4 regions of the Kitasatospora sp. NBC_01266 genome follow, and region 4 is predicted to be linked to each of the others. Evidence: riboswitches for the same ligand, from Rfam matches in the RefSeq annotation. Region 4 holds a riboswitch; each other region holds the start of a gene.
The links. A riboswitch is a leader RNA that binds a small molecule or an ion and turns the genes downstream of it on or off. The one in region 4 is predicted to bind cyclic di-AMP.
Positions count from the first base shown of each region.

Region 1 (5,310 bases), 2.0 Mb from region 4:
ATTCCGATGCCGGAGGTCTTCACACCTGAGCGCCGTGAAGCGTTGAAGGACGTGATCGCCAAGCTCTCCATCGAGTCGCGTCGCGCGAACTCGGAGTATCCGCTGTCCGGCCGTATCGACGGTCACTGCGGAAACGTCTACATCGGTGGCGGTGTCCGTGGTGGCGGTACCCGTGTCTACCGGTGCAAGGGCGTCGATGACGGTTGCGACGACGTGTACCTCGATGCGACCGACACCGAGAAGGCGGTGTGGGCGCAGCTGACGCCTCTCCTGAACGATCCGAAGCGGATCGAGATGCTCGCCAAGGAGTGGGTGGAGTCCCTCCCCGGGACGAAGGAGAAGCACGACGAGCGTGTGATGACGCTGCGCGCTCAGGTGGAGGCGAAGGAGGATGAGATCGCCGACATCCTCCTCATGTGTCACAAGAACAGGCTGCCGGACCGGGTGCGAGAGAAGTCCCTCTCCAAGCCCAACAGGGAGCTGATGGCTCTCCAGGCATCCCTTCAGGAGGCCGAGGCATGGCTGGAGGACTACGAGTCGACACAGCAGGAGGCGAAGGAGATGGAGGAGTTCATCTCTTCGGCGCGCCTGCGGGTGGGGGATCTGACTCTGGCGGAGAAGTCGGAGCTGTTCGCGATGTTCGATGTCCGGGTGTCAGCCGGGAACCACCGGTTCAAGAAGCGGTCGGGTAAGCCGTGCCCGGTGACGGAGTGGCACAAGGGGACGCAGCACCCGGTGCCGGCCGACATCGACGAGGACGACTGGGTGATGGTGAAGGAGATCCTCTCGGCCTACGTGGCGAAGTCGTCGTTCACGAAGACGACGATCGACCTGCGGCTGGCCTTCAACGGCATGTTCTGCCGCCTGCGCACCGGGACGCCGTGGAACGAGATGACGGATGCGTTCGGCAACCCACAGCGGATCCGTGAGCGGCAGCTGACCTTCTTCCAGCGTGGCGCGTGGAAGGCGATCGTGGAGATGCTGAACCAGCGCGGTGGTGGGACGCCGGTGTACGTGGCTCCGACGATTCCTCCGCTGAAGATCACGGGGCGCGTGGCGCGGTCCCTGTGGGTGGTGGTCGGTGAAGAGGGGCCGGTGGAGGCCCCGGAGGCGCCCGCGAGTGTAGGGCCGAAGGATGGCCCGCATGCTGTGCTCGCCGCGAGTTTTGAGACGACTGTCAACCTCATCGGCAATGGCATGTACACGCTGATGAACCACCCGGAGCAGCGCGCCCGGCTGCAGGAGTCGCTGCGCCGCGGCGAGCGGGAGCTGCTGACCACCGCCGTCGAGGAACTTCTGCGCTACGACGGCCCGGTGGAGCTGGCCACCTGGCGGTTCGCGACCGCGCCGCTGACCATCGGCGGGGTGCACATCCCGGTCGGCGATCCGGTGCTGGTGGTGCTCGCCGCGGCCGATCGCGACCCGGCCAGGTTCGGCCAACCGGACACCCTGGACCTGGCCCGCAGGGACAATCCGCACCTCGGCTTCGGGCACGGCATCCACTACTGCATCGGCGCCCCGCTGGCCCGGTTGGAGGGGCAGGCGGCACTGGCCACCCTGCTGACCAGGCTGCCCGACCTCGACTTCGCCACCGAGCCGGCGGAACTGCGCTGGCGGGGCGGCCTGATCATGCGTGGGCTGCGTGAACTGCCGGTCTCGTTCACGCCGGAGTCCTCGGCCGGCACGTCCTGACGGTGCGTTGATCTGCTGATCTGTTGATATCTCAGCTTGCCGCGACCGGCTGACGGCGTGTCGGAAGTGTTCCGACACGCCTGATCTGAACAGGCATCAATGCGGACAAACCTGATCGGTTAGTAGGCGATCTGCCACTTGTCGTAATTCTCGTGTGATGTACGCGATATGAGCTTGTGATTGGTCCGTCAATCTGCCTACCCTCCCAGGAGTTCGCAGCTGCGAACCCCGCGTGCGGTACGCCGAATCCTGCCCACCGCGCTGCCGGGACACCCGACCTACTCGGGGCAGGGGCGGGGGACCCAGGATTTTCTGCCGTCTCCCACGGCTAGGGGTGAAGCCGCGTCAGCGGCCGGGCCGACCTCACGGGCCCGAACCCGACAGCTCACCTCGCAGGCGTGCGGAGAGGGACAGTTCATGCTGCTCATGGGCAATGGCCGTCATCGTCGTCGTACCCAGACCGAGAAGGCGATCGCCGTGGCCGGCGTCGCCGGCGCGGGCCTGGCGGTGCCGCTGCTCACCGCGACCGCCGCGCACGCCGCTCCGGTGTCGGCCTGGGACAAGGTCGCCAACTGCGAGAGCACCAACAACTGGAGCATCAACTCGGGCAACGGCTTCTACGGCGGCCTGCAGTTCACCTCCTCCACCTGGGCCGCGTACGGCGGCACCCAGTACGCGCCGCAGGCCAATCAGGCCACCAAGGCGCAGCAGATCTCGGTCGCCGAGAAGGTGCTGGCCTCCCAGGGGCCCGGCGCCTGGCCGGTCTGCTCGGTCAAGGCCGGCCTGTCCCAGGGCGGCGCCGCCGCGACGGTGGACACCACCGCGCCGGCCGCGCAGAGCCAGCAGCAGACGCGGCCTCAGGCGCTGGCTCCCCAGGCCCCGCAGGCCAAGCCCCAGGCGCCGCAGTCCGCCGCCCCGGCCTTCCCCGGCCAGGCCGGCTGGGACGCGAAGAGCCAGGTGTACTGGTACCAGAGCGACGGCGGCTGGTTCTGGACCAGCCACCAGGGCGTGTACAACCGGTACGCCGCTCCCCAGGCACCGGTGCAGGCGCCAGTCCAGGCGCCAGTCCAGGCTCCGGTCCAGGTGCCGGTCCAGACGCCGGCCGCCGCCGTCGGCAACGCGGGCGGCTCCGGTCACGACTACACCGTGCGGGCCGGCGACACCCTCTCGACCATCGCCCAGGCCCAGCACCTGGGCGGCGGCTGGCACCAGCTCTACCAGGACAACCAGCAGACCGTGGGCGGGAATCCGGACCTGATCATGCCCGGTCAGGTGCTGCACTTCGGCTGACCGGCCGACAGCCGGTGCGGGTCCGGGCCGAGGTGGCCCCGCACCGGCATTCAGGTGAACTACCGACAGGTAGCCGAGCCACACCGTGAGACGGAACCCAGGTCCGGGTCGTCGTCGCGGCCGGTGCGGTTAGGCTCTGGTCGTAACGACTCCGTACCCACGTCCGCAGGACCGCTTCCGCCTAGGAGATGCCTCGTGCCGTCCATTGATGTCGTCGTAGCCCGTGAGATTCTCGACTCGCGCGGCAACCCCACGGTCGAGGTCGAGGTCGGTCTCGACGACGGCAGCACCGGCCGTGCCGCTGTCCCGTCCGGCGCTTCGACCGGTGCCTTCGAGGCGCTGGAGCTGCGTGACGGTGACAAGAACCGCTACTTCGGCAAGGGCGTCGAGAAGGCCGTCCTCGCCGTGATCGAGCAGATCGGCCCGGAGCTGGTCGGCTACGACGCCACCGAGCAGCGGCTGATCGACCAGGCGATGCTGGACCTGGACGCCACCCCGGACAAGTCCTCGCTGGGCGCCAACGCGATCCTCGGCGTCTCGCTGGCCGTCGCGCACGCCGCCTCCGAGGCCAGCGACCTGCCGCTGTTCCGCTACCTGGGCGGCCCGAACGCGCACGTGCTGCCGGTCCCGATGATGAACATCCTCAACGGCGGCTCGCACGCGGACTCCAACGTCGACATCCAGGAGTTCATGATCGCGCCGATCGGCGCCGAGTCCTTCTCCGAGGCCGTGCGCTGGGGCGTCGAGGTCTACCACACCCTCAAGGGCGTGCTGAAGGAGCGCGGCCTGTCCACCGGCCTGGGCGACGAGGGCGGCTTCGCGCCGAACCTGGACTCCAACCGCGAGGCGCTGGACCTGATCGTCGAGGCGATCAAGAAGGCCGGCTACGTGCCCGGCAAGGACGTGGCGCTGGCCCTGGACGTGGCCTCCTCCGAGTTCTACAAGGACGGTGCCTACCAGTTCGAGGGCAAGGCGCTGACCGCCGCCGAGCTGGGCGCGTACTACGCCGAGCTGGTCGACGCCTACCCGCTGGTCTCCATCGAGGACCCGCTGGACGAGTCGGACTGGGACGGCTGGAAGGCCCTCACCGACCAGCTGGGCGACAAGGTGCAGCTGGTCGGTGACGACCTGTTCGTCACCAACCCGGAGCGCCTGGCCCGGGGCATCGAGACCGGCACCGCCAACGCGCTGCTGGTGAAGGTGAACCAGATCGGTTCGCTGACCGAGACCCTGGACGCCGTCGAGCTGGCCCAGCGCAACGGCTACCGCTGCATGATGTCGCACCGCTCCGGCGAGACCGAGGACGTCACCATCGCCGACCTGGCCGTCGCCACCAACTGCGGCCAGATCAAGACGGGTGCCCCGGCCCGCTCCGAGCGCGTCGCCAAGTACAACCAGCTGCTGCGCATCGAGGAGATCCTCGACGACGCCGCCGAGTACGCGGGCCGCGCGGCGTTCCCGCGGTTCCGCTTCGAGGCCTGAGCAACCTCGCAGCAAGCCTGACCGATGCCCCGGCGCGCACCCCGTAGGGTGGACGCCGGGGCATCGGCGCGAGTGGGAGGGGTCAGGAGATGGCAGGCTGGAAGATCCCGGGTCTGAGCGGCCGGCCGCGGTTCACCAGCCGGGCCACCGTGCTGGTCCTGGTGCTCTGCTCGCTGGTGGCGATCCTCGCGTATCCGACCCGGCAGTTCATCAACCAGCGCGACCAGATCGCCGCCCAGCGGGTCAAGGCCGAGCAGGCCCGCCGACAGGTCGAGCAGCTGACCACCGAGCTGGCCCGCTGGCAGGACCCGGAGTACGTCAAGGCCCAGGCCCGCGAGCGGCTGCACTACGCGATGCCCGGCGAGACCCCCTTCGTCTCGATCGACCCCACCCCCTCGGCCGCCGCCTCCCCGCCCTCGGGCCGAGGCTCCGCCCAGGCCGCCGCGCAGGCGGCCAAGCCCTGGTACGCCGCCGTCTGGGACTCGGTCGACGCGGCTGCCACCCCTGCCCCCGCCCCGTGAGAAGCCGGCCTCGTGCGAGGCCGGCCCTGTGAGAAGACAGCGCTGACATGACACTTGAGAACCAGCCGGTCGCCGACCGCGACCTGGCCGCCGTCGCGGCCCAGCTCGGCCGCGTCCCGCGCGGCACCCGGGCGGTGGCGCACCGCTGCCCGTGCGGCAACCCGGACGTGGTGGAGACCGCCCCCCGGCTGCCCGACGGCACCCCGTTCCCCACCCTGTACTACCTGACCTGCCCCAAGGCCGCCTCGCTGATCGGCACCCTGGAGGCGGACGGCGTGATGAAGGAGCAGACCGCCCGGCTCGCCGAGGACCCGGAGCTCGCCGC
Region 1 is NZ_CP108458.1:5,038,167-5,043,476, forward strand. It holds partial or broken gene OG403_RS22110 (cytochrome P450) at 1,150-1,692, shown strand; cyclic di-AMP (ydaO/yuaA leader) riboswitch at 1,953-2,107, shown strand; gene OG403_RS22115 (transglycosylase family protein) at 2,110-2,982, shown strand; gene eno (phosphopyruvate hydratase) at 3,178-4,464, shown strand; gene OG403_RS22125 (FtsB family cell division protein) at 4,554-4,985, shown strand; gene OG403_RS22130 (DUF501 domain-containing protein) at 5,033-5,310, shown strand, end outside.
Region 1: linked by a shared signal. The riboswitch ahead of OG403_RS22115 (transglycosylase family protein) and the one ahead of OG403_RS30525 (glycoside hydrolase family 16 protein) in region 4 are both predicted to bind cyclic di-AMP.

Region 2 (5,310 bases), 4.6 Mb from region 4:
AGGAGCTGGCCGCCACCCGCCTCGCGGCCCGGGCCGACCTGGAGCGCCAGCGCGCGGAGGCCGAGGGCACCCGCAAGGAGCTGGAGACGCTGCGCAAGAAGCTGCGCGGACTGGAGAGCGACACCCGCCGCGCCCAGGCCGAGACCCGCAAGCTGCAGGCCGAACTGACCGCCGCCGCCGCTGCCGCGACCGTCGAGCGCGGCGCCGCGGAGAGCGAGAACCGGCGGCTGAAGCATCGGGTGGCCGAGCTGGAGACCGCCCTGGAGGCCGGGCGCCGCTCGGCGCGTGAGGGCCGCAGCGTGGAGGACATGCGGCTGCGGCTGCTGCTCGACACCGTGCTGCAGTCGGCCCAGGGGCTGCAGCGTGAACTGGCGCTGCCGGTCACCCAGCTGCACCCGGCCGACCTGGTGGACGCGGTGGTCCCCGGCTCGGCCTCGCCGCACGATGTGGCCCGGCGCGGACTGGCCGAGGACGACCCGGCGCTGCTCGACCAGCTGCTGGCGATCCCGCAGGTGCACCTGGTGGTGGACGGCTACAACGTGACCAAGACCGGCTATCCCACGCTGCCGCTGGAGCAGCAGCGGCTGCGGCTGCTGGGCGGCCTGGCGATGCTCGCGCAGCGCACCCAGGCCGAGGTGACCTGCGTCTTCGACGGGCAGGACCTGGACGTGCCGGTGATCATGGCGCCGCCGCGCGGGGTCCGGGTGCGGTTCAGCCGGACCGGCCAGACCGCCGACGAGCTGATCCGCCAGCTGGTGCGGGCCGAGCCGCAGGGCCGCCCGGTGGTGGTGGTCTCGGCCGACCGCGAGGTGGCCGACGGCGTGCGCAAGGCGGGGGCGCGCCCGGTCGCCTCGGTGCTGCTGCTGAACCGCCTGGCCCGCAGCTGACCAGCGCTCAACTGGTGAAGAGCCGGTGAACACCTGGCCGTGAAGGCTGGTTGGTCGTAGTCGGGGAGTGGCGCGAGGATCTGATGTTCACTAGGGTCTGGCGTCAAACCTATTTTTCCGGCCACTCACCCGATCGGGTGAGCCCGGTAGAAGAAGGAGCAGTCCCTTGCCGTCCCACCGCCGTCCCAAGCAGTCGAGCCGCGTGCGGATCTCCGTACTCACCGCCGCTGCGGCGACCGCGGTCGCGATCTCCTCGCAGAGCGGGGCCTGGGCTGATCCGGCACCCTCGGTCGATCAGGTCAAGGCCCAGATCGACGCGCTGAACAACCAGCAGGAGGCCGCGGCCGAGCAGTACGACGGCGCCAAAGAGCGCGGCGACCAGCTGCGCCAGCAGGCCTCGCAGCTGCAGGACGAGGTGGCCCGCACCCAGGACCAGGTGACCCAGCTGCAGAGCGGCCTCGACACCGTGGCCGGGGACGAGTACCGCAACGACGGGATCGACCCCTCGGTCCAGCTGATGCTCAACTCCAACCCGCAGACCTACCTGGACCAGGCCTCCAGCATGCAGGTGGCGACCAGCACCGAGGCCGACGCGCTGAAGTCGCTGCAGGGCGAGGAGCGCAACCTCGACCAGGAGAAGAAGGAAGCCGCCGACACGCTGGCCGAATTGGACACCGCCACCGCGCAGTTGAACCAGGCCAAGTCGGACGTGCAGACCAAGCTGGCCGCCGCGCAGAAGCTGCTCAACTCGCTGAGCGCCTCGCAGCGTGCCCAGTTGGCGGCCCAGGAGGCGCCCGCCTCGCGCGGCAGCGCCCGGGCCCAGCTCAGCACGCTCAACCTGCCGCCGGCCGCCGGCTACGCGGGCCAGGCCGTACAGGAGGCGCTCAGCCGCCTCGGCGACTCCTACGTCTGGGGTGCCACCGGCCCCAGCACCTTCGACTGCTCGGGTCTGATGCAGTGGTCCTACGCACAGGCCGGCGTCTCGCTGCCGCGCACCTCCCAGGAGCAGGCCACGGTGGGTACCGCGGTGCCGGACCTGGCCGACGCCCAGCCGGGCGACCTGGTGATCTTCGGCAGCGACCGGCACCACGTGGGCATGTACATCGGCAACGGCGAGATGGTGCACGCGCCGCACACCGGTGACGTGGTCCGGATCGCTCAGGTCAGCACGATGGGCGAGTCCTACATCATCCGCCGGGTCTGACCCGGCGTCGCCCCGCCGCGCGAGCCGCGCTCCTGATCCCCCGTCACCCGCCAGGTGTGACGGGGGACACTTGTCTGCACACTACTTGATCACCTGTTGGTGATCTCCCTAGCACCCAGAGTCAAAGTTTCCGGGTTTTTCCGACAAGGATTTGAACGGATCACAGATTTGTTACTAGGGTCGGCAGCCAGACCCACGCGATGGAGATCACCCGACCGGGGTGGCAGCGCGGGTTACCGCCGAGTCTGGAAAGCAGCACGGACAGTTGACTGTCCGACGGGGAACCCCTTCTGGGGAGCTGCGGACCGGAGCCGGGGAACCACGTTCCTCCGGGGTGAATCGGCGCCAGGTCGGCCACAGGCCGGTGAGGCGTCGTAGGGCATGTCTTCCAGCCCGAACCCGTCAGCTCACCCGGTAGGCGGTCCCAGGGAAGAAGGATTCGTGGCGTCCCATCGTCGTCCCAAGCCCGTTGGCCGTGCCCGCGCGTCGATTCTGACCGCCGCTGCCGCCACCGCCGTGGCCCTCTCCTCGCAGGGCGCGGCGCACGCCGATCCGGCGCCCTCGCTCGACCAGGTCAAGTCCCAGGTCGACGACTTGAACAACCAGGCGGAGCAGGCCACCCAGCAGTACGACGGCGCCCAGGCCCAGCAGCAGACGCTGCAGAAGCAGGTCGGCGACCTGCAGGACCAGGTGGCGCGGCAGCAGGACCAGGTGACCAACCTGCAGTCGGGGCTGGCCTCGGTGGCCGCCGACGAGTACGCCAACAACGGCATATCGCCGACCGTGCAGATGATGCTCTCGGCTCACCCGGACACCTTCCTCGGCCAGGCCAGCGCGCTCAACCAGCTGAACAGCACCCAGGCGGAGACGCTGAAGGAGCTGCAGAGCGATGAGAAGGTGCTCGATCAGAGCAAGACCGAGACGCAGAGCAAGCTCGCCGCGCTGGATGCCACCACCCAGCAGCTGAAGTCCGCCAAGGACACCATCCAGGCCAAGCTTCAGCAGGCCCAGAACCTGCTCAACTCGCTCACCGAGCAGCAGCGCCAGCAGATGGCCGCCCAGCAGGCGCAGGCCGACGCGCAGGCGAAGGCCGCCGCCCAGCAGGCCCAGGCGCAGGCCGCCGCCGCGGCGCAGTCGCAGAGCGCCGCCTCGCGCGGCTCGGCCCGCACCCCCCTCGGCAGCACCGCGACGCCCCCGGCCGCGCCGACCACCGGCAACTCGGCCGCCGCCGCGGCGATCGCCGCCGCCGTGAGCAAGCTCGGCTCGCCGTACCACTACGGTTCGACGGGTCCCTCCGAGTTCGACTGCTCGGGCCTGATGCAGTGGGCCTACGCGCAGGCCGGTGTCGCGCTGCCGCGCACCTCCCAGGAGCAGGCCGCGATCGGCACCAACGAGGGCACCAACATCGCCAACGCGCAGCCGGGCGACCTGCTCATCTTCAACAACTACGGCCACGTCGGCATGTACATCGGCAACGGCGTGATGATCCACGCGCCGCGCGCCGGTGAGAACGTCAAGTACGAGTCGGCCACCGTGATGACGATCGATGCGATCGTCCGCCCCTGATGTCCTGACGTTCCTGGTGAAGCGTCACTTCGGCCCGGCCTCCCGCGTGGAGGCCGGGCCTTCGCCGTTCTGCTGTCCGATTGTGGATCAAATATTCGTATCGGTGAGGGTTTGGACTCATCCGTCCTGACTCGCTAACGTCTGCGCTCGGACCTCAGCTCCTCCGAGGGCTCTCCCCGAGCCCTCACGGCGATTGGAGTCGTCAGGCGATGGCGATTACACCCCCGTCGGGCACCGCGCGCCGGTTCGCCCGGGTGCTGGCGGTCACCGCTGCCGCGACCACCGCGCTGGCGATGACGGCCAGCGCCCAGGGCGCACCGGCCAAGCCGGACAAGAACGACGTCAAGTCGCAGGTCGACCAGCTCTACACGGAGGCCGAGCAGGCCTCGGAGAAGTCCAACGCGGCAGAGGAGGACGTCAAGCGGCTGCAGGCCGAGAGCAGCGCGCTGCAGGCGCAGGTGGCACAGGGGCAGGACACGCTCAACCGGATGCGGTCGGACCTGGCCACGGTGGCCGCGGCCGAGTACCGCTCGGGCGGGATGGACCCGAGCGTTCAACTGATGCTCTCCTCCGATCCGGCGGGCTACCTGCTCAAGGCGCGCAGTCTGGCCGAGGCGGGCCGCCAGCAGGTCGCCACGCTCCATGAGGTGCTGGAGCAGCAGCACCGGCTCGACCAGCGGCGCAGCGAGGCCGGCGCCAAGCTGGCCGAACTGGAGACCGTGCGCAGCACCCTGGCGAAGAGCAAGCAGCAGGTGCAGCAGCGGCTGAAGAGCGCCCAGGCGCTGCTCGACAGCCTCTCCGCCGCCGAGCGGGACCAGCTGCTCGCGCAGGACGCCCGGGAGGCGAACGAGCGGGCCGCGCGCGGGGCGGAGCGGGTGGATCTGGGCAACCAGCCGCCCGCCTCGGACCGGGCGGCGGTCGCGGTGGCCGCGGCGCTGAGCAAGCTCGGCTCCCCGTACGTCTACGGATCCACCGGGCCCGGCAGCTTCGACTGCTCGGGTCTGATGTACTGGAGCTGGCGGCAGGCGGGAGTGAGCCTGCCCCGCACCTCGCAGGCGCAGGCGTTCGGGGGGCAGCGGATCAGCCTGGCCGAGGCGCGACCGGGAGACTTGGTGATCTTCTTTCACGACATGCACCATGTCGGCATGTACGTCGGCGGTGGCACGGTGATCCATGCCCCGTACCCCGGGGCCCGGGTGCGCTACGAGAACGTCGCGGCGATGCCGGTGGCGGCGGTGGTGCGGGTCTGAGCGCCCGATCGCCCAGCGCGCCGGGAGAGCCCGCCGGTGGCGGCGGGCTCTCCCGGCGCACCGCGCTGCTGCTGGCGGCCGGCGGGCTGGCCCAGCTCTCGCTGCCCCGCGCGGTGCCCGCCCGGGCCGCCGTGCCCACCGGCGCGGCCCCGCTCGGTACGCCGGGTGCCGGGCAGCCGACGGCGCTGCTGGCCGCGCACGCCCAGGCGCTGCGCACCGGTGAGCTGGCCGCGCTGCGGCTGGCCCAGCTGGACTACCGCCCGACCTCGTGGGACGCCCGCACGGTGAGCGCCGAGCTCTCCTACCGGCTGGACGGCTTCGACGACTACCCGGTGGTGCTGCGCCGCCGGCTCACCCTGGCCGGCGGCGCGGTGAGCGGTGAGAGCGCCGCCCCGGGCAGCCC
Region 2 is NZ_CP108458.1:2,532,989-2,538,298, reverse strand. It holds gene OG403_RS10635 (NYN domain-containing protein) at 1-887, shown strand, start outside; gene OG403_RS10630 (C40 family peptidase) at 1,054-2,091, shown strand; cyclic di-AMP (ydaO/yuaA leader) riboswitch at 2,378-2,528, shown strand; gene OG403_RS10625 (NlpC/P60 family protein) at 2,533-3,657, shown strand; gene OG403_RS10620 (C40 family peptidase) at 3,867-4,907, shown strand; gene OG403_RS10615 (hypothetical protein) at 5,021-5,310, shown strand, end outside.
Region 2: linked by a shared signal. The riboswitch ahead of OG403_RS10625 (NlpC/P60 family protein) and the one ahead of OG403_RS30525 (glycoside hydrolase family 16 protein) in region 4 are both predicted to bind cyclic di-AMP.

Region 3 (5,310 bases), 5.8 Mb from region 4:
GTCGGCCAGCGCCGCTACGTGCCGGTGCTGCGCAAGATCGAGGGCTTCACGGCCGCGCTGCGCTCGGTGCTCGGCTACAGCGCCGAGCAGGCCGAGGAAATGGTCCACCACACCCTGTTCACCGTCGAGGGCGGCCACGCCGCAGCCGGCGCGCTGCTGGACCGGGGCTGCACCGCGATCGTCTGCGGCAGCGACCTGATGGCACTCGGCGCGATCCGCGCGGTGCGCCGGCGCGGGCTCAGCGTGCCCGGTGACGTCTCGGTGGTCGGCTTCGACGACTCCCCGCTGATGGCCTTCACCGAGCCCCCGCTCACCACCATCCGCCAGCCCGTCGAGGCGATGGCCACCGCCGCCGTGGACGCGCTCCTCGAGGAGGTCGGCGGCGAGCCGGCCCAGCGCGGGGAGTTCATGTTCCAGCCCGAGCTGGTGGTCCGCGGCTCCACGGGGGCCTGCCCGAACCGCTGACGCTGTGCCGGCGCTGCCCGGCGACGCCGTCCACGGCTGATCAGCGCGACCGCGTCCCGGCCCGCCCGAGCAGCACGGCCGAAGGCCGCCTCCCCGAGGGGAGGCGGCCTTCAGGCTGCCCTGCGGTTGCGATCGGCGAGGCCGATCAGCACGTGTCCACATATGTCGGCACATGTTCACGCGTGTCATCGGGACGCGTTCTTCACCACGCGTCCGTCAGCTGGTTCAGACCCGGCCGGCGAAGTCCGGGGTGTAGTTGGCGATGGTCTCGTACTTCACGCCGGCGCTCGGGTTGGCGGCCTCGACGAACTGGCCGTTGCCCACGTAGATGGCGACGTGGTAGACGCCCGAGTCCTGGCCGTTGTTCGACCAGAACAGCAGGTCGCCCGGCTGCAGGCTGTTCATCGACACCGGGGTGCTGGCGGCGGCCTGGTCGGCGGCCACCCGCGGGATGGAGATGCCGGCGTGCGCCATGGCGGCCTGGGTCAGGCCGGAGCAGTCCCAACCGCCGTTGCCGGTGCCGCCGTAGATGTAGGCCTGGCCGACCTGGGACTCGGCGAAGCTGACCGCGGCGGCCATCGAGCCGGTCGCGGCCGGCGCGCTGGTGGCGGCGGTGGTCTGGGCGGGGGTGCTCGGGGCCGGGGCTGCCGGCGCCGGGGTGCTGGTGCTCGGGGCGGCCGCGGCGGTCGAGCCGCCCAGCGACAGCTGCTCGCCCGGGTAGAGGACGTCCGGACCGTGGGTCAGGACCGACTTGTTGAGGTCGTAGAGCTTCTGCCAGCCGCCGTCCACGTGGTGGGTGTTGGCGATGGTGGAGAGCCAGTCACCGGTCTGCACGGTGTAGCTCTGGCCGCCCTGGGAGTGGTTCCAGTGACCCCAGTTGCCGTGGCTCCAGCCGCCCTGCTGCGAGCCGCTCTGCGCTGCGGTGCTCTGCGCCGGGGCGCTGGTGGCGGAGGTGCTGGTGGCGGAGGTGCTCGGGGCCGGGGTGCTGGTGGCCGTCGAGGAGGAGCTGGTCGAGCCACCGGGGTTGATGGCCGGGGCGGGGCCGCCCTGGGTCAGGCCGGCCTGGACCGAGCAGACGGGCCAGGCGCCGGGGCCCTGGTCGGCCAGCACCTTCTCGGCGATGGCGATCTGCTGGTCCTCGGTGGCCTGGTTGGCCTGGGGGGCGTACTGGGTGCCGCCGTAGGCGGCCCAGGTCGAGGCGCTGAACTGGAGGCCGCCGTAGTAGCCGTTGCCGGTGTTGATGCTCCAGTCGCCGGAGCTCTCGCACTGGGCGACCTTGTCCCAGGTGGAGACCGACGCGGCGGAGGCGGTGGTGGCGGTGATGCACGGCAGGGCCAGGCCGAGGCCGAGCAGACCGGTGGCGGCGATCGCCCGACGGGCGTTGCGGGACGGACGGGTCGTGCCAGTGGTGGGCAGCATGAAGACGCGATCCTCTCCTACGCCTGCGAGGTGAGCTGTCGGATTCGGGCTGGAGTTGCCCGGCCGCGCACTGCGCGGCTTCACCCCTAGCTCCGAGCACCTGGTCCGAAGACCGGCGCCGGAGCGGCTTACCTGGTTCCCCCGCTCCTGCCGTGGTTGCGTTTTCGCGCTGCCAGCGCGCCCGTGGCAGGACTAGGCGTTCGGTTGCGCTGGGTCCGTGTGACCACGAACGGGGAGCACGTTAGACAGAGATAAGTTGAAACCGCAAACAGCTGTGATGGCGGTCACACGGGCTCCACGAGAGCTTCAAGATCGCCCCGGCGGCGCAGCTGAGGGAGCGTCGGGGGAGTGCGGCGGACGAGGTGGGCAACTGGCCCCGCGGCTGCGGAAAGTGCTGGTCCTTCAGGGCCGCGGGTGCTGATGGCCCGTCCGGTCGAGGGCGGATCACCTCTTGATGATCATGGAGATCCGCGGTCGAAATTCGTCCCGCCGGGCTGGGTCGAAGTCTCGCGGAGCGAGATGCGCCGTGACTGGCCGACATCAACCCAATGTCCGTTTTGCACCTTCTGTTATGGCGTCAGGTCGCCATCGCGAGCCGTTCGCTGCCGCCCCTTCGGCTACCGCCTTCGCCGGCCCGCTCCGCCACCGGGCCGTCACCTGCGCGCCACCTTGCCGTCGCCGGGGCGAGGCGTCGGCTTCTCGACGCCACCGGCCGGACGCCGGACGCCGGACGCCGGACGCCGGGCGCCGGACGCCGCCCGCTGGACGCTGGACGCTGGATGTTCGAGTGCCGGATGTTCGAGTGCGGACCACGGGCCCGCCGGCCCGTGCCGGCGCTCCAGCGGCCTCTGAGGCCCCGCCTGGCGGCCGGGTGACCGCCCGTGGGGTCCGGTGTCCGCCGGTGGGGCCTGTGGGCATGCCACTGGCCCTGCCCCCCGGCGCTGGTGCCAGGGGACAGGGCCAGTGCCTTGTCCGATATGTCGTGCTGACTACCGCGTCACTCGCCGGCGACGGTCTCCTCGAGGGGAGCTTCCTCGAGGGCCGGGGCCGGCAGCACGGCCAGGTACGCCGAGGCGACCAGCTGACCGATCGTCGGGTAGGCGCCCAGTCCGGCCGCGCTCTCGCAGCCGGTCTCCGCGGCGGCGGTGCGCAGCAGTTCTTCGTCGACCTCGGGGCCGATCACCAGCGGCGCCAGGGCCGGGCGCTGCGAGCCGGTGGCCCGCAGGTGCTCGACGGCGGCGGCCACCGCGCCCGGCAGGTCCAGCGCGGCGGCGACCACCGGCACCGCCAGGCGGGCCGCGAGCAGCACGCCGGTGATCCCGGCGGCGTCCGCGGCGGCCTGACCGCCGACGGTGGTCAGCACCACGCCGTCGGCGGCGGTGGTGATGGCGAAGAGCCGGGCGCGGTCGGCGCGGGCCAGGCCGGCCTCGGAGAGGCGCACGTGCACCGCCTCCGCCAGCAGCGGGTGCGGGCCGAGCACGTCGGTCAGCAGGGCGCCGGTCTCGGCGGCCAGGGCCTGCAGCTCCGTCAGGTAGTCGTGCGGGCCGGGCAGCAGTGGCACCAGGACCGGCGCGGGGCGTCCGGCCTCCAGTGCGGAGGTGATCAGGTCCTCGATCGTCGCGGTCGGCCGGGCGGTCGCCGCCTCGTGCGCACTCTCGCGCGGCTCGCTCTCGTCACCCTCGCCGGGCGCGTCCTCGGCCGCGACCCGCTCCGCCGCCGGGGCGGTGCGCAGCCAGCCGGCCGCCACCTCGATGCCGGGCTGCTCGAAGCGGATCACCGAGACCAGTTCGTCCACCAGGGCCACCGCGGCCGGGGTGGCCTGGGCGGGAATGGCGAGCACAAGCGCCGGTGCGCCGATCGGCACCTCGGGCCTTTCGGGCCGACGGTGGCGCCCCCGCGCGCGGGAGCCTGGCGTGCGGACGGGCAGTGGTGCGCCCGGGATGGCTGCAGTGCTCATGCCGGAGATCGTAGGACATGCGCGCGATCGCCCTGCATCCGGCTGGGCACCTTCGCACGTCATAGAAGGGGAGAGCGCTCGCCGACGCCCCGCCGCCAACCCGGACAAGCCGCGCGAAACCCTCGCCCGCTGGTACGGATGTGACGGAGTGTGAGGAAACGGCTGCGAAGTTGATCACTTGCGCGAGGGTGTCAATGGTTGAACCGGTCAGCCTTGTTGGCCGTTACTCCGACGCCGGGTCACGGATCATCGGCCGATTTGCCATCGAATGTCCGATTCTGTGGATCGGGCGAGGCTGCTCGGGGGTGGTTTGGTTACCTGTCGTACAGGCTTCTGCACGCGCAAAATCACATGCCGATGCACGTGCATTAGCGTTATCATTACGAGTAGTAAGGCACTAGCCCTGCCCGTACGAGCCGGAGGCGGCCGGCGGCCGGAGTGGCCGGGCGCCGAGTAGTACGAGCACTCCAGGCTCTTGGGAGATTTCTATGCACCACACGTTCAACGGCATGGCGGCTGCGGACCTCGATGGCGTGGTCTGGCAGAAAAGTCAGCACAGCAACTCCAAGGGGAACTGCGTGGAGTTCGCCGCCCTCCCCGACGGTGCGGTCGCGATGCGCAACTCGCGCTTCCCGGACGGCCCGGCGCTCATCTACACCCGTGACGAGATCGAGGCGATGCTGCTCGGCGTCAAGGACGGGGAGTTCGACCACCTGGTGGCCTGACGGCCTCGCTGGTCCACTGACACGAAAACGCGCCGTCGTGGGGGTCTGTGCCGCGGCGGCGTTCGACGTGTCCGGGCGGGGGCGGTGGCGGGGGCGGCGGGGGCCGGTCGGGCGCCGGCCCGCGAGGCCGCGGAGTGGGCGCCCGAGGCCGTGAAGCGCGAAGCCGCCGAGTATCGGTCCTGGAGGCGTCGAGCCGGCGAGTGTGACGCAGTGAAACGCCGCGCACGGGCGCGGCTCTCCCGGCCTTCGGCCGGGAGGCGCCCCCATGATGCGCGGCTGGGTGTTCTAGGCGGACCGGCGGTGGCGTCCGGCCGAGGCGGTCATCGCTGACATCGCGTCAGGAGCCAGGCCCGGTACGTCCTGTGCCGACTCATCGGCCTGGAACAGGGCCCAGACCACCTTGCCGGCCCCGGAGGCCAGCGGGTGCCAGCCCCAGGACTGGCTGAACGAGTCGACCAGGTGCAGTCCGCGGCCCGACTCGGCGACGAAGTCCGCCTCCCGGGTGACCGGGCCGCAGCTGCTCGGATCGCTGACCGCGCAGACGAGTTGGGAGGCGCGGTGGACCAGGCTGATCCGGATCGGCAGTCGCCCCTCCGGGCCGTGTCCCTGCTCCTCGGGTGACCGCCCGGCGCCCGCCTGTACCGGGAAGCCGGCCAGCGGCGAGTTCGGACAGCGGGACCCCGGCAGATCGGCGGCGGTCGGCTGGCCTATCGCGTGGCGCAGTGCGTTGGTCACCAGTTCCGA
Region 3 is NZ_CP108458.1:1,239,289-1,244,598, reverse strand. It holds gene OG403_RS05600 (LacI family DNA-binding transcriptional regulator) at 1-465, shown strand, start outside; gene OG403_RS05595 (transglycosylase family protein) at 691-1,884, opposite strand; cyclic di-AMP (ydaO/yuaA leader) riboswitch at 1,892-2,055, opposite strand; gene OG403_RS05590 (hypothetical protein) at 2,882-3,841, opposite strand; gene OG403_RS05585 (DUF397 domain-containing protein) at 4,330-4,566, shown strand; gene OG403_RS05580 (ATP-binding protein) at 4,852-5,310, opposite strand, start outside.
Region 3: linked by a shared signal. The riboswitch ahead of OG403_RS05595 (transglycosylase family protein) and the one ahead of OG403_RS30525 (glycoside hydrolase family 16 protein) in region 4 are both predicted to bind cyclic di-AMP.

Region 4 (5,310 bases):
GGAGGCCCTGGCCGACTCGGGTGGCGTCGCGACCCTCAGCGAGCTGTCCACCACCTCGGGCCTCCCGATGCCGACCATCCACCGGCTGGTTCGTACCCTCGCACAGCAGGGATATGTCCGCCAGGACACCGCGCGGCGCTACACCCTGGGCCCCCGGCTGATCCGGCTCGGCGAGACCGCGGGCCGGCTGCTCGGCAGCTGGGCCCGCCCCTACCTGGCCGAGCTGATGGAGGCCACCGGCGAGACCGCCAACCTGGCCGTCCTGGAGGGCGGCGAGGTGGTCTACGTCGGCCAGGTGCAGTCGCGCCGCTCGATGCGGATGTTCACCGAGGTCGGCCGCCGGGTGCAGCCGCACTGCACCGGCGTCGGCAAGGCACTGCTCGCCCAGCTCCCCGAGGACGAGGCGCGCGCCGTGCTCGGCACCCAAGCCCTGCCCGCGCACACCGAGTTCACCGTCACCGACCCCGAAGCCCTGTTCGCCCAGCTGGCCACCGCCCGGGAGGCCGGCTATGTGGTGGACGACCAGGAGCAGGAGATCGGCGTGCGCTGCATCGCCGTCGCGGTGCCGGGCGCCCCGACCCCGACCGCGCTCTCGGTGTCGGGCCCGGAGGCGCGGATCCGCGCCCTGGAGGAGCAGACCGGCGCCTCGGCCCTGGTCCCGGTGATGCGCCAGATCGCGCAGCGCCTGGGGGCCGTGCTGGCACCCTGACACTCCGTCAGAGACGGCTGTGGCCCGGATCCTTGGGGATCCGGGCCACAGCCGTCGTGCTCGTCAGGGTCGGCCGGTGGGGGTCAGCGGTAGACCCGCACGTAGTCGGCCGCGAAGCTGATCGGCGCGGAGCCGCTCGGGGCCGGGTGGTACTCGCCCGCGCTGATCGACAGGTTGAGGATCAGGTAGGCCGACCAGTTGGCGCCGACACCGGTGTTGTCGGAGAAGACCTTGACGCCGTTGACGTAGTAGTCGACCGAGTTGGCGCCGTAGTAGGTGCCGATGGTCACCCACTGGCCCGGCTGCACCGCGTTCGCGTCGGTGTAGTACTTCTGCGCGAAGTTGACGTGGTTGGTCAGCTCCAGCAGGTTCGGGTTGTCCGGGTGGTACTCGAAGGAGTCGATCTCGCTGCCACCGTTCGCCCAGGTCCACAGGGCAGGCCAGGCGCCGGGCGCGGACGGCATCTGGACCCGGGCCTCGGCGTAGTCACCGGTCTTGACCTTGAAGCCCTGCTGGGTGCCCTCGGTGGTGAGCAGGCCGGTGGTCCAGGCCTGCTTGCCGTTCTCCAGGGTGTGGCTGGAGGGCTGGGCGGTGAAGGTGGCCACGCCGCCCGCGACCGAGACGTCGGACGGGTCGATCCAGTCGAGCTTGTTGTCGTTCGGGTTGTGGTTGCCGTACTGGTACGAGGTGGTGGAGCTGTCGTTCCACTTGGTCGCGTCGAGCGGGCCGTTGAACTCGTCGGACCAGGTCAGCGTCTTGCCGGGGACGGGCGAGCCGCTGGGGGCGGGGGTCGGCGCGGGAGCCGGCGCCGGGGTGGGCGCCGGGGTGGGGGTGGGCGCCGGAGCGGGCGTCGGGGTGCTGGTGCCGCTGCCGGCCGCACTGCCGGCCGCCGAGACGGTCAGGGTCTGCGAGGCCAGGTTGTGCCAGGCGCCGGCCTGGTCCTGGTAGAAGCCGAAGACGGTGTACGCCCCGCTCGCGAAGGTCCGCGCGCCGGTGGTCAGCGACAGGCCGCTCGGGCAGATCTGCTGGTTGCTGAGGTCCCCGGGGAAGTCGAGGTTGTTCCCCGCGGCGTCCCGCACGCCCACGCCCACCGTCTTCGCGGTGAAGCAGGAGCTTGCGTGCAGCGTCAGGGCGGCAGTGGTCGCCGCGCCGGCGGTGGCGGTGGTCGGGGTCAGCCGGTCCTGGGTCACGGTGGGCGCGGCGCTGGTCGCCGGGTGCCGGGTGAGGGCGTTCGCCTGGCCGACCATCGGGACGGCGACCAGGCCGAGCGCGGCGGCGACGACGCCGAGGCGGGCAGGGGTGGCGGTAGGGATCACGGGAGTTCCTCTTGCGACGCCTGCGAGGTGAGCTGTCGGGTTCGGACCGCAAGATGGCCCGGCCGAGCCGGCACTGCCGGTCGGCCTCACCCCGAGCCGCACCCTCACACACCCTGGCGATACGCGGGCGGGCGGGGACACGGCAGTACTACCTGGGTCCCCCGCTCCTGCCTGGTGCGGTGCTCTGGTTCCGACCCCGGGCAGGCAGGACTAGGCGTCCCGTGGCTGGGCCCGCCGCTGGGTGGCGAGCCGTCTGCAGAGTAGGCAGATGAACTGATCATCATCAATGTCACACGAGTCACACAGCTTCACATCCGCCGCAAAAGCGAAGCACTCCCGTCGCCTGGCCGCCGCCCCAGTTACATGGACATGAAGACTCACTCAGTCTGCTCCCAGCTCCTTCCCAGGCTTCCTGACGGCCCCTCACACTGCTGTCCATGCAGACTCTTCTACGCGCGTTGAAGACGCGTACCGCTTCCGTTGTCACCGTCGGCCTGCTCACCCTGGCCCCCACCGCCGTGTTCGCCTCCGCCGCCCACGCGGACGTCAGCGGCAACATCTGCCAGACCGCCCTGCCCAGCCAGGCCGACGACACCCTCAACCTGATCGCCCAGGGTGGCCCGTTCCCGTACTCCGAGGACGGCGAGACCTTCCAGAACCGCGAGGGCGTGCTGCCGAGCGAGCCGTACGGCTTCTACCAGGAGTACACGGTCGACACCCCGGGTGCCTCCAACCGCAGCACCCGCCGGATCGTGACCGGCGAGGACGGGTCGGACTACTACACCTCGGACCACTACGAGTCGTTCTACCTGATCGACTCCACCTGCTGAGACAGCTGGTTCGCGTGCTGTGGCCGGGTGGTTGCCGACGTTGCGGACCACCCGGCCACCGCGCTGCCCGATCGGGCGCTCCGGTCAGCGACCCGGGTTGAGCTGACTCGCCACGAAGTCCGCGAGGGACGGGGGTGGGTCCTCGTCGAGGTCGTCGTACGGGAGGACCTGGTGGGTGAAGGGCGGCCCGAGGTCCAGCGGCGGGAGGGTGGGAGCGGGGGGATAGCTGGTCGACCTGGGCGGCTGTTCTCGGACGCCCGGCCGGGGGCGGGGTTGACCTCCCCCGCCGACCGTCGACCGGGGCGGGGGGCCTCCCTGCACCGGCGGCTGGGACTGACCCTGGCCACCCACCACCGGCTGGGGTGCCGGCCGCTCCTGCGGCTGAGGCTGCGGCTGACCCTGCCCGCCGACCGTCGACTGAGGCACCGGCCGCTCCTGCGGCTGAGGCTGCGGCTGACCCTGGCCACCGACCGTCGACTGAGGCACCGGTGACTCCTGCACCTCAGGCTGCGGCTGCGGCTCGGGATGCTCCACCACCACCGGCTGAGGTGCCGGCGACTCCTGCGGCTGTGGCTCACCCTCCCCACCCACCACCGGTTGAGGCACCGGTGACTCCTGCACCTCAGGCTGCGGCTGCGGCTCAGGCTCCGGCTCGGGATGCTCCACCACCACCGGCTGAGGTGCCGGCGACTCCTGCACCTGCGGCTGCGGCTGCGGCTGCGGCTGCGGCTCACCCTCCCCACCCACCGTCGGCCGAGGCACCGGCGACTCCTGCACCTCAGGCTGCGGCTCCGGCTCCGGCTCCGGCTCCGGCTCCGGCTCCGGCTCGGGATGCTCCTCCCCACCCACCACCGGCCCGGGGGCGTTGATCGGCGGCGAATCCACGGACGTCGTACTGGAGTTCGTCGGCCCGTCGGACAGGGGCGGTGTTTCGTGCGGCAGATCCGACGGCGTGACCGGTTCCAGCTCGATCTCCGTCGTGCCGCCGCCCGTCGTCGGCCGGGGCCCCAGCAGCTTGGAGTACAGCAAGCCTTCGAGGTGGTCCGCCGGCGAGATCGAGAACTTGTTCCCCGGGTTCATCGCCTCGTGCCGTGAGCCCCAGGCCCCGGCGAACGAGCCGTTGGCCGCGCCGGAGACCCAGTCGCCGGAGAGCCCGAACGCCGCGTCCTGCGCCGCGCCTTCGGCCATCCCGGTCAGCGCCCCGTAGCCGGTGTTCCAGACCAGCTCGGCCGCGCCTTTGACGAATTCCCCGGCTTCGTGGCCGGCCAGCCCGGCGAACCCCTTCCCCAGCCCCTTCCCCAGCCCCTTGGCAAGCCCCTTGCCGAGCAGCCCCGCGCCGAAGCCGACCGCGCCGCCGATCGCCCCGTTGATGGCGGCGGTGCCCAACTCGGACCCGTCGATCGACTTGCGGTGGTGCTGGGCCAGTTCGATCACCTGGGCCAGCAGGTCGAAGCCGACCTGGGCCAGCACCGACTCGGCGACCCGGGTCACCGCGCTGATCAACGCCTTCTTCAGGAACGCCAGTACGACGGCCCGGGTGATGATGATCTCCTCGGGCGCCGCCACCGCACCACCGAAGAACCACGCCACGGCGTCGATCGCCAGTTGGACGGCGAGCACCACCGCCGCGCCGATGATCTCGATCCGCAGCGTCTCGATCTCGTTCGCCAGGTTGTTCAACGCGTCGGCGGCGGCATCGCAGCACTGGGCGATCAGCGGCAGCGCGGCATTGTCGCCGATCGCGAGTGCGACCAGATAGGTGTCGAAGGTCTGCTGGGCACTGCCGCTCAGGGCGTGGGCGAGCTGGGTCCTGGCGTCCGTGAGGTCGGCGATGCAGGTGCGGACCGCGTCCCCCGCCGCGCTCCAGCCCGCGGCCTCGGCCCGCAGCGCACTCTCGTTCCCGGTGGGCCACTGGTTGCCCACCAGGATCATCACCAGGTCCTCGACCCCCTGCGACAGGTGGGCGTTGGGAGCGTCGACCGCCATCACACACTCCCGTGACCGAGGGACGGGGACGGCCCGACGATCTCCTTTGCCGTGTCATCGCCGTTCTTGAGGACGCTGTGGACACCGCCGAGGGCGTCGGCGAGGTTCCGCAGCGTGGCCGGCAGCGCCTGCACCGCCTTCAGGAGATCGTCTCGCGGCTGCGCGAAGGCCTGGTCGAAGCCCTGGCCGAGAGCCGCGTCGTCCCCCCAGGGCGCCGCACCGAACAGGGCGACGGCACTCAGCGCCTGCCAGGCGGAGTCCATGGTGGCGGCCGCGCTGCTCGCGTCACCGCCCGCCTTGGCCAGCAGGGAGAAGTCGACCACCAGGCTGCCGTCGAGCGTCGGCAACGGCGGCAGCTGCGACGGCGACGACCCGTTGTACGGCGGATCCGAGACCGGGGCATTGCGGTAGCCGCCGGTCGGACCGGGTACGTCGGGCGTTTTCTCTGGCGGGGTCGACATCCCTCCAG
Region 4 is NZ_CP108458.1:7,084,904-7,090,213, reverse strand. It holds gene OG403_RS30530 (IclR family transcriptional regulator) at 1-709, shown strand, start outside; gene OG403_RS30525 (glycoside hydrolase family 16 protein) at 793-2,025, opposite strand; cyclic di-AMP (ydaO/yuaA leader) riboswitch at 2,029-2,217, opposite strand; gene OG403_RS30520 (ribonuclease domain-containing protein) at 2,463-2,855, shown strand; gene OG403_RS30515 (WXG100-like domain-containing protein) at 2,940-4,841, opposite strand; gene OG403_RS30510 (hypothetical protein) at 4,841-5,302, opposite strand.